Regions from separate parts of the Micromonospora sp. CA-240977 genome, predicted to be linked through region 1. Evidence: riboswitches for the same ligand, from Rfam matches in the RefSeq annotation. Region 1 holds a riboswitch; the other holds the start of a gene.
The links. A riboswitch is a leader RNA that binds a small molecule or an ion and turns the genes downstream of it on or off. The one in region 1 is predicted to bind cobalamin.

Region 2: another riboswitch for cobalamin. It lies ahead of cobN (cobaltochelatase subunit CobN); the one in region 1 lies ahead of ACQPWW_RS14995 (ribonucleoside-diphosphate reductase subunit alpha).

The regions. Positions count from the first base shown of each region.
Region 1 is NZ_CP192055.1:3,289,950-3,294,762, reverse strand. It holds gene ACQPWW_RS14995 (ribonucleoside-diphosphate reductase subunit alpha) at 1-1,713, opposite strand, end outside; cobalamin riboswitch at 1,910-2,126, opposite strand; gene ACQPWW_RS14990 (L-fuconate dehydratase) at 2,689-4,083, shown strand; gene ACQPWW_RS14985 (FadR/GntR family transcriptional regulator) at 4,093-4,813, shown strand, end outside.
Region 2 is NZ_CP192055.1:3,985,730-3,990,542, forward strand. It holds gene cobN (cobaltochelatase subunit CobN) at 1-3,230, opposite strand, end outside; cobalamin riboswitch at 3,534-3,710, opposite strand; gene ACQPWW_RS18500 (hypothetical protein) at 4,037-4,351, opposite strand; gene ACQPWW_RS18505 (DUF5919 domain-containing protein) at 4,467-4,813, shown strand, end outside.

The DNA.
Region 1 (4,813 bases):
CTGCGTGCCCTGGACACCCCACAGGTCGGGCTGCAACTGGCCGCGCGCGGCGCGGGTCTGCCCGTACGCCGGGTGCGCGCCGAAGTCACGCGCCAGGTCGGCGGAGGTCTCCAGCGCGGTCAGGTACAGCTCCTCGCTGATCCGGGTGGACAGCTCCCGGGCGGCCGGGGAGTCGAACGGCAGCCGCAGCGCGAAGAAGACGTCCTGCAGACCCATCAGCCCGAGCCCGACCGGCCGCCAGCGCGGGTTGCTGGCCGCCGCCTGCGCGGTCGGGTAGTAGTTGATGTCGATGACCCGGTCGAGGAAGGTGACGGCGGTACGGACCGTGGCGCGCAGCCGCTCCCAGTCGATGCCGCCGTCGGTGAGGTGGGCGGCGAGGTTCACCGAGCCGAGGTTGCACACTGCGGTCTCGGCGTCACTGGACACCTCGATGATCTCGGTGCACAGGTTGGACAGGTGCACCACGTTGCCGTCCTCGGCGGTCTGGTTGCACAGCCGGTTCGCGGCGTCCTTGAAGGTCATCCACCCGTTGCCGGTCTGGGCGAGGGTGCGCATCATCTTCCCGTACAGCTCCCGCGCCGGGACCTGCCGCACGTGCCGGCCCTGCGCCTCGGCCTCCCGGTACGCGGCGTCGAACCGCTCGCCCCACAGGTCGGGCAGCTCGGGCACCTCGTGCGGGTCGAACAGCGACCACATCTCGTCGGCCTCGACCCGGCGCATGAACTCGTCCGGGATCCAGTTGGCCAGGTTCAGGTTGTGGGTGCGCCGGGCGTCCTCGCCGGTGTTGTCCCGCAGTTGCAGGAACTCCTCGACGTCCGGGTGCCACGGCTCCAGGTAGACGCAGGCCGCGCCCTTGCGCCGGCCGCCCTGGTTGACCGCGGCGACGCTCGCGTCCAGCGTGCGCAGCCACGGCACGATCCCGTTGGACTGCCCGTTGGTGCCGCGGATCAGCGCGCCCCGGGACCGGACCCGCGAGTACGCGATGCCGATGCCGCCGGCGAACTTGGACAGGTTGGCGACCTGGGCGTACCGCTGGTAAATGGAGTCCAACTCGTCACGCGGGGAGTCGACCAGGTAGCAGGAGGACATCTGGGTGTGTCGGGTGCCCGAGTTGAACAGCGTCGGTGAGCTGGGCAGATAGGCCAGGCTGGACATCAGCCGGTAGAAGCCGACCGCCTCGTCCGGCGTCTGGGACAGCCCGCAGGCCACCCGCAACAGCCAGTACTGCGGGGTCTCCAGCACCGCCCGGGTGGTGGGGTGGCGCAGCAGGTACCTGTCGTACACAGTGCGCAGGCCGAAGTACTCGAATCGCCGGTCGCCGTCGGGGTCGACGGCGTCGTCGAGCAGCGGGGCGTGTGCGGCCACGAACGCCGCGGTGTCGTCGCCGATCAGACCCTCGGCGTGGCCGAGCCGGATCGCCGCGCTGAACGACGTGACGCCCTGCCGACGCACCTCCTTGTCGACGTAGCCGGACAGCAGCCGGGCGGCGAGGCGGGAGTACTGCGGTTCCTCACCGATCATCTCGGCCGCGGTCTGGATGGAGAGCCGGTCCAGCTCGGCCGTCGTCGCCCCGTCGTACAGGCCGCTGATCGTGCGGGTGGCGACGCGCATCGGGTCGACGTCGGTCAGGTCGTCGGCCCACCGCTCGACCGCCCGGACGATCTTGTTCAGTTCCACGGATTCGGTAGTGCCGTTGCGCTTGCGGACCTGCATCGGCGTCCGCCGCACGGCCGCGTCTCCGCCGGCCGGGACTACCTCGGTGACTGTCACCACTCACTCCTCGCGAGTTCGAGACCTGATGGCCCCTCGGACGCGTGGAGACAGACACCGGCGGACGCCACGCCGGCACGGCGTGGGTCAGATGGCGTCAGCCGTCCCACGCGGCCTCGGACCGCCGCCCACCCGGGTGCGGGTACGCGGCGCGCTGGCAGGTCTTCGGACTCGCGGGCACGACCGGGTTGGCCGGTCTCCTACTGACCGTCGCTTCCCAGACCGATTCGTGGCCCAGTGCTGATGACGGCGGTCGTTCCCACTCACCGCTGCGGGACAGTCCCGGATTCACACCGGGTTCCCTCTTGCCTCGACCGCTCGGGCTGAGCGGCCGAACCAGCTGCGTTCGACACCATATATAGGGACGCTGCCGTTGTCACACCCCACATGTCGGTCCCGGGCGTGTCGGCGGCGGCGCCGTGACGGTCGTCACCGGCTTCGCCAACGAGGCCGATCCGCGCGAACGCGCGGCGGGTCGACGCCCGCGCGGGACGCGGCAGGCGAGCGGGTGTCGACATTCGGAAAGGTGTGATGTATTAAGTCTCTAGATGTAAAGACCCCTACCCATATCCGGCCGTCAATGCGACTATGCGGAGTGGACATCCAATCTTCCGGGCCGCTCTCCGCCCCCGCGCCGTCGTCCCGATCGGGCCGGGAACGCCTCAGCAGCCCACGAGCCGAGGAGGAGCCGCCGCGCCGTTAGGGCGCCTACCAGCGCGACGAATCCTGCCAACAACGCGGTCGGTCCGGCGGGCCGGGCCTGCCGGTCGGGAGGACGACCCGCTGACGAATCCGTACCACGAAAAAAACATTCGATGTCTTCGATTCCTGGGCGATCGACGTCGTTGACGCGTCGGATTGGCCCTCCGTATACTCCCTGAGATCATCTGATCTTTAGCCTAGCCGGGCGAGGAGCGCATGCCGCAGATCACCGCCGTCACCGTCGAGGACGTCCGCTTCCCCACCTCCCTGACCGCTGACGGCTCCGACGCCATGAACAAGGACGGCGACTACTCGGCGGCCTACGTCGTCCTGCACACCGACGGCGTCGACAGCACCGGTGCGCCGCTCACGGGCCACGGTCTGACCTTCACCATCGGCCGAGGCAACGACATCGTCGTCGCGGCGGCCGTCCACCAGGCACAGCGCCTCGTGGGTGTGGACGTCGCGACCATGGCGGCGGACATGGGTGCGGTCTACCGCATGCTCACCTCCGACTCCCAGCTGCGGTGGCTCGGCCCGGAGAAGGGCGTCGTGCACCTGTCGCTGGCCGCCGTGCTGAACGCCTCGTGGGACCTCGTCGCCCGGGTCGCCGGCAAGCCGGTGTGGCGGCTGCTCGTCGACATGTCCCCCGAGCAACTCGTCGACATCGCGGACCTGCGCTACCTGTCCGACGCGCTGACCCGGGACGAGGCACTTGCCATCCTGCGCGCCAAGGAGAGCACGAAGGCCGCCCGCCTCGCCGAGCTCGAGAAGACCGGCTACCCCGCCTACACCACCTCGGCCGGCTGGCTCGGCTACGGCGACGACAAGCTGCGCCGGCTGTGCCAGGAGGCGGTGGACAGCGGCTACGGCTACGTGAAGCTCAAGGTGGGCGCCAACCTCGAGGACGACATCCGCCGGTGCGGCATCGCCCGGGAGATCCTCGGCCCGGACCGCAACCTGATGATCGACGCCAACCAGGTGTGGGACGTCGGCCAGGCCATCGAGTGGGTGAAGGCGCTCGCCCAGTTCGAGCCACTGTGGATCGAGGAGCCGACCAGCCCCGACGACATCCTGGGCCACGCCGCCGTCCGCCGGGCCGTCGCGCCGATCGGGGTCGCCACCGGCGAGCACTGCCACAACCGGGTGATGTTCAAGCAGTTGTTCCAGGCCGAGGCCATCGACTTCTGCCAGTTGGACACCGGCAGGCTGGCCAGCATCAACGAGATCGTCGCAGTGCTGCTGCTCGCCGCGAAGTTCGACATCCCCGTGTGCCCCCACGCCGGTGGTGTCGGGCTGTGTGAGATGGTCCAACACGTGTCGGTGCTCGACTACGTCGCGATCTCGGGGGATCTCACCAACCGGGTCACCGAGTTCGTCGACCACCTGCACGAACACTTCACCGACCCGTGCATCATCCAGGACACCGGTTCGGGCAGCGGTTACGTCCTGCCGCGCCAGCCCGGCTACTCCACGCGGATGCGCCCCGAGTCGGTCGAGCTCTACCGCTTTCCGGACGGCCACTACTGGGCGGCGACAGACACGACTACGGTGTCAGTTTCGGAGCCGTACGTGATCGCGGGTGGGACGGCCACCCCCGCCGGCCGCTAGGGGGTTGTCATGTCGCGCACCGACGAGGTGGTGAACGGCATCAAGCGGATGATCCTCGAAGGGCACTTCAAGCCCGGGGACCGACTGCCCATCGAGAAGGACCTCGCCGAGTCGCTCGGCGTCTCACGGGGTTCGCTGCGCGAGGGGATGTCGGCGCTGTCGATCCTCGGCATCGTCAACATCCGCCAGGGTGACGGCACCTACGTCACCAACCTCGACGCGCCGCAACTGCTGGCCCCGATGGGCTTCGTTGTCGACTTCCAGGGCCAGGGCGACCCGCGGCACGTCCACATCGTCCGGCGGCTGCTGGAGTGCGAGGCCGCCCGCCTGGCGGCGACCAGGATCACCGACGAGGCCCTCGCCCAGGCGGGGGTGCTCCTCGACGAGGCGGCTCGGATCGCCGGTCGGTCGCCGCAGGAACACGAACGGATCATGGAGATCGACATCGCGTTCCACCGGATCATCGCGGTGCACGCCGGCAATCCGGTGCTCGTGGGTCTGATCGAGGCGTTCGCCGGGCGCACCCTGCGCGGGCGGCTCTGGCGGAGCCTGCACGAGGAGGGCGCGGACCGGCGTACCCACGACGAGCACGTCGCGATCCTGAAGGCCCTCGTGGCCCGGGACCCGGAGCGCGCCCGGATCCGGATGGCCAACCACCTGATCGGGGTGGAGGAATCGCTGCACGGGCAACCCGACGACGGTGACGCCAACGTCGAGCCGACACGGTTCT
Region 2 (4,813 bases), 700 kb from region 1:
TGACGGACCATCGCCACCATCCCGCCGTGGTACTGGAAGTAGTCGTCGGAGTCGACGATGTCGTGCTCGCGGGTGTCCTGGTTCTTCACCGCCACCGCGATCCGGGCGAAGGAGCGTTCCATGTCGGCGCGCGCCTCCCGCCCGTCCAGGCCCCGGCCGTACGCGTAGCCGCCCCACACCGCGTACACCTCGGCCAGGTCGGCGTCGCTGCGCCAGGTCCGCGCGTCGATCAGGGGCAGCAGGCCCGCGCCGTACGCCCCGGGCTTCGAGCCGAAGATCCGGGCGGTGGCCCGCCGCTCGTCGCCGTGCTCGGCGAGGTCGGCGGCGACGTGCGCGCGCAGGTAGTTGTCGTCGTCCGGCTCGTCCAGGGCGGCGACGCGCCGGACGGCGTCGTCGAGCAGCGCCACCACGTGCGGGAACGCGTCGCGGAAGAAGCCGGAGATGCGCACCGTCACGTCGACGCGCGGCCGACCCAGCTCGGCGGTCGGCACCACCTCGACGCCGGTGACCCGCCGGGACCGGTCGTCCCACACCGGCCGGCAGCCCAGCAGCGCGAGCACCTCGGCGATGTCGTCGCCCTGGGTGCGCATGGCGCTGGTGCCCCACACGGTCAACCCCACCGAGCGGGGGTACGCCCCGGTGTCGGCGAGGTGCCGGGCCAGCAGGGAGTCCGCGAGGGCCACCCCGACGTCCCAGGCGTTGCGGCTGGGAATGGCCTTCGGGTCGACGGAGTAGAAGTTGCGGCCGGTGGGCAACACGTTGACCAGGCCCCGGGTGGGTGAGCCGGACGGGCCGGGCGGCACGAACCTCCCGTCGAGCGCGCCGAGGGTGTTCGTCAGCTCGTCGGTGGTGCGGTCCAGCCGGGGCACCAGCTCGGTGGCGGCGAAGCGCAGCACGGCGGCGACGTCCGGGATCGGCTGGCCGGTCACCTCCGCGACCACCGCGTCGACGGCCTCGGCGTCCCAGCCGAGCGTCTCCATTCCGATGACCAACCGCCGGGCGAGCGCCTCGATCAGGTCGACGGCGTCGGCGGCGGTGCCGGCCGGCCCGTCCACCACGTCGGTCAGCGCCGTGGGCACCGCCAGTCGTTCTCCCGGTGCCGCGAGCAGCGCCTGCTCGTCGAGCCCGTACGCGACCGCGAGCGCCTGCCGCAGGCCGGGCAGGGCGTGGGCGCCACCCCAGATCTGGGGTGCGCGCAGCACCGCGAGGACCAGGTTGACCCGGGGCTCACCGGTGGGCGCGTCGGCGAGGATGTGCAGCCCGTCGCGGATCTGCACGTCCTTGACCTCGCAGAGGTACCCGTCGAGGTGCAGCACGAAGTCGTCGAAGTCGTCAGCGTCGGGCATCGCCTCGGCGTGCAGGTCGTGGTGCAGCTCCGCGGCGCGCACGAGGTCCCAGATCTGCGCCCGCACGGTCGGCACCTTCGCCGGGTCGAGGGCCTGCACGGTGGCGTACTCGTCGAGCAGTTGCTCCAGTTTGGCCAGGTCACCGTAGGTTTCGGCGCGGGCCATCGGCGGCACCAGGTGGTCGATCACCACGGCGTGCGCGCGGCGCTTGGCCTGGGTGCCCTCGCCGGGGTCGTTGACGATGAACGGGTAGACAAGCGGCAGGTCACCGAGGACCGCGTCCGGCGCGCAGTCGGCGGCCAGGCCGAGGCCCTTGCCGGGCAGCCACTCCAGGGTGCCGTGCTTGCCCAGGTGCACAACGGCGTCCGCGCCGAAGCCACCGTCCGCGCTCGGCGCGGCCAGCCAGCGGTACGCGGCCAGGTAGTGGTGACTGGGCGGCAGGTCCGGGTCGTGGTAGATGGCGATCGGGTTCTCCCCGAAGCCGCGCGGCGGCTGGATCAGCAGCACCACGTTGCCGAAGCGCAGCCCGGCGAGGACGATGTCCCCGCCCTCGGTGTAGAGCAGGCCGGGCGGCTCACCCCAGTGTTCGCGCATCCGCTCGCGCAGCTCGGCCGGGACCCTGTCGAACCACCGCCGGTACGTCGTCCCCGGTATCCGGGCCTCGGCGGCGGCCAACTGCTCCGGGGTGAGCCACTCCACGTCGTGACCACCGGCGGCGATCAGCGCGTGGATCAGCGCGTCACCGTCGTCGGGCACCGGCGCGTCGCCCAGGTGGTAGCCGGCCTCGGCGAGCGCGCCGAGCAGCCGGACCGCCGAGACCGGGGTGTCGAGCCCGACGGCGTTGCCGACCCGGGAATGCTTGGTGGGGTACGAGCTGAGGACCACGGCGATCCGCTTGTCGGCGTTGGGCACGTACCGCAGCCGGGCGTGGCGCACGGCGATCCCGGCGACCCGGGCGGCCCGGTCGGCGTCGGCGGCGTAGACCGAGAGCCCGTCGGCGTCGATCTGCTTGAACGAGAACGGCACGCTGACGATCCGGCCGTCGAACTCCGGGATGGCCACCTGCATGGCGGCGTCCAACGGGGACAGCCCGGCGTCGCTGTCGGCCCACTGCGCGCGGGTGCTGGTGAGGCAGAGCGCCTGGATGATCGGCACGTCCAGGGCGGCCAGGGCGCCGACGTCCCAGGCGTCCTCGTCGCCGCCTCCGGAGGCGTCCGCGGCGACCGCGCCGCCGGCCGCGAGCACCGTGACCAGCAGCGCGTCACAGCGGGCGAACAGCCCGAGCGGGCCCGCGCCCGTGGTCAGCCCGCGCAGCGAGCCGCAGAAGATCGGCAGCGGGTTGCCGCCGGCCCTGTGGACCGCGTCCGCGAGCACGTCGACGAACCCGGTGTTGCCGGCCAGGGCGTGCGCCCGGTAGAACACGATCCCCACTGTGGGCCGCTGCGGATCGGTCGGGTGCTGGCCGTGCACGCCGTACGCGGGGGTGGGCGCGGGCGGGGCGAACCCCTCGCCGGTGAGCAGCACCGTGTCGGAGAGGAAGCGGGCCAACTGCCCGAGGTTGTCCGGCCCACCCTCGACCAGGTAGGCCAACGCCTGGGTGACGACCCCCGACGGCACTGTGGAGATCGCCATCAGCTCCGCGTCGGGCAGCGCCTCGCCGCCGAGCACGACAGTCGGCACACCGGTGGCGAGCACCGCGGCGAGACCGTCCGGCCACGCCTGCCGGCCGCCGAGCAGGCGTACGACGACGAGGGCGACCCCGTCGAGCAGGGCGGGCACCTCGTCGGCCGCGACCCGCGCGGGGTTGGCGAGCCGGTAGTCGGCCCCGCTGGCGCGGGCGGCCAGCAGGTCGGTGTCGGCGGTGGACAGCAGCAGGATGCGCACGGCAGGCTCCGGAGAGTGACGCCCGGGCGGCCACGGAGGCGACCTGGACGAAGCGGGTGGGTACGGCGTCAGCCGGTACGACGGCGCGGCCGACTCGCCGACGCGGACGTCGGGGCCGTCAGCGCCGGGCGCTCAGCTCAGCGGGACCGGCGGTCGGCTCGGTCGACCTGGGGCACGCCGACGAGGCCGCCCCGGAGCAGGCGGGCGCGGCCGGTCGTGGGCGCGGTGCGGCGCCTGTGGTGGCGATGGTCGTCGGTGCATGCGACGCCGTGCGTCATCGGGTCCTCCTCGGGTGTCCACGCCCTGGGGTACATCCCGACGGCCGAAGTATCCTGGCTTCCGGATCGCAGCTCTCCCCCGGCCTTCCAGCCGCAGACACACGGCCGTGACTCACGAGGGGGGATCGCTCCCCGGTGACAGTGGCGGGACCGCGTCGGATTCGCACCGACTTCCTTCACTGCCGTCAGGCCGCGAATGCTGCCACACCGCCGCGCCGCCGGTCAACGCAGGCCCGGCCCCGCCCGCCGAACGCAACCCATCGAGGTGGACCGATTTCCGCGCCCTCGAACCCGCACCTCGCACAACCCAGGTCAATGCCCCACGCCCGATGGGGCGGTGACCCGCGGCACCCGCGCCTAGGATCGGCGAACACCCGGCAGCGTCCGCGATCAATACCGGAGGTCGATCACGGTGATCGCCCCGCGGTTCCACCACTTGGCGGGCCGCGTCTGGCTCTGTCCGGCCGACCCCGACCCGGAGGCGGTCCTGGAGTCACCGCTACCTCAACGCCCCGCCGCCGAGGCGCATTAGTCGGCTCCATCGCGTCGAGGGCGACGAGTCAGCGACAACCAGCCGAGGAAGCGCGCGTGCATCTTGGCAAGGTCAGGGCGACCGCCGAGGCTGAGCAGGTCGTGGATCGCCTCGTTCATGCAGGACGCCAGGTAGAGCGCCAGCGCGAGGGAATGACCGTAGAACTCGGCGACGAGATCGAGTTGCGCGCGCGAGCACGGCCATGGGGCGGCGCAGTTTCGGCACAGCCAGGCTGGGCGCATCGGCAGGTGCGGGCGGTACGAAGGTCTCACGTACCGAGCCTGATCGCCGCGATCGTCGGCATCCGTCACGGCGGGTGGTTCCTCAGGGGATAGTTTCTACCCGCTCTCCGGATGTCGTCCGGGCCACGCCGCTTGCCCGCTGGATAAGCTGACCCTCACCCCACCGGCGGGAAGGACGCGTGGCGTGAGCATTCGAACGGCCCCACCGTTCAGCATCCCTCACCTGCTGTGGGAGACCTCCGACATGCTCGACGCCCTGACCGCTCGCGACATCGCTCAGGTGTTCCGGCTTGTGCAACGAGCCACCCGCGCCAGCCAAACCAATCTCGGTATCGCCACCGGTCTCAGCCAGGCTCAGGTCAGCGAGATCACCAGCGGCGCCCGACGGGTCAGCAGCATCGACGTCCTCTCCCGCATCTGCGCCGGCCTGTCCATGCCGAGCCACGCCCGCATGACGCTTCTCCTCGGCGAACGTCACCGGGCCCCAACAGAGCAGGGCCTCAGGCACCCCCAGCTCGACACTGTTGATCG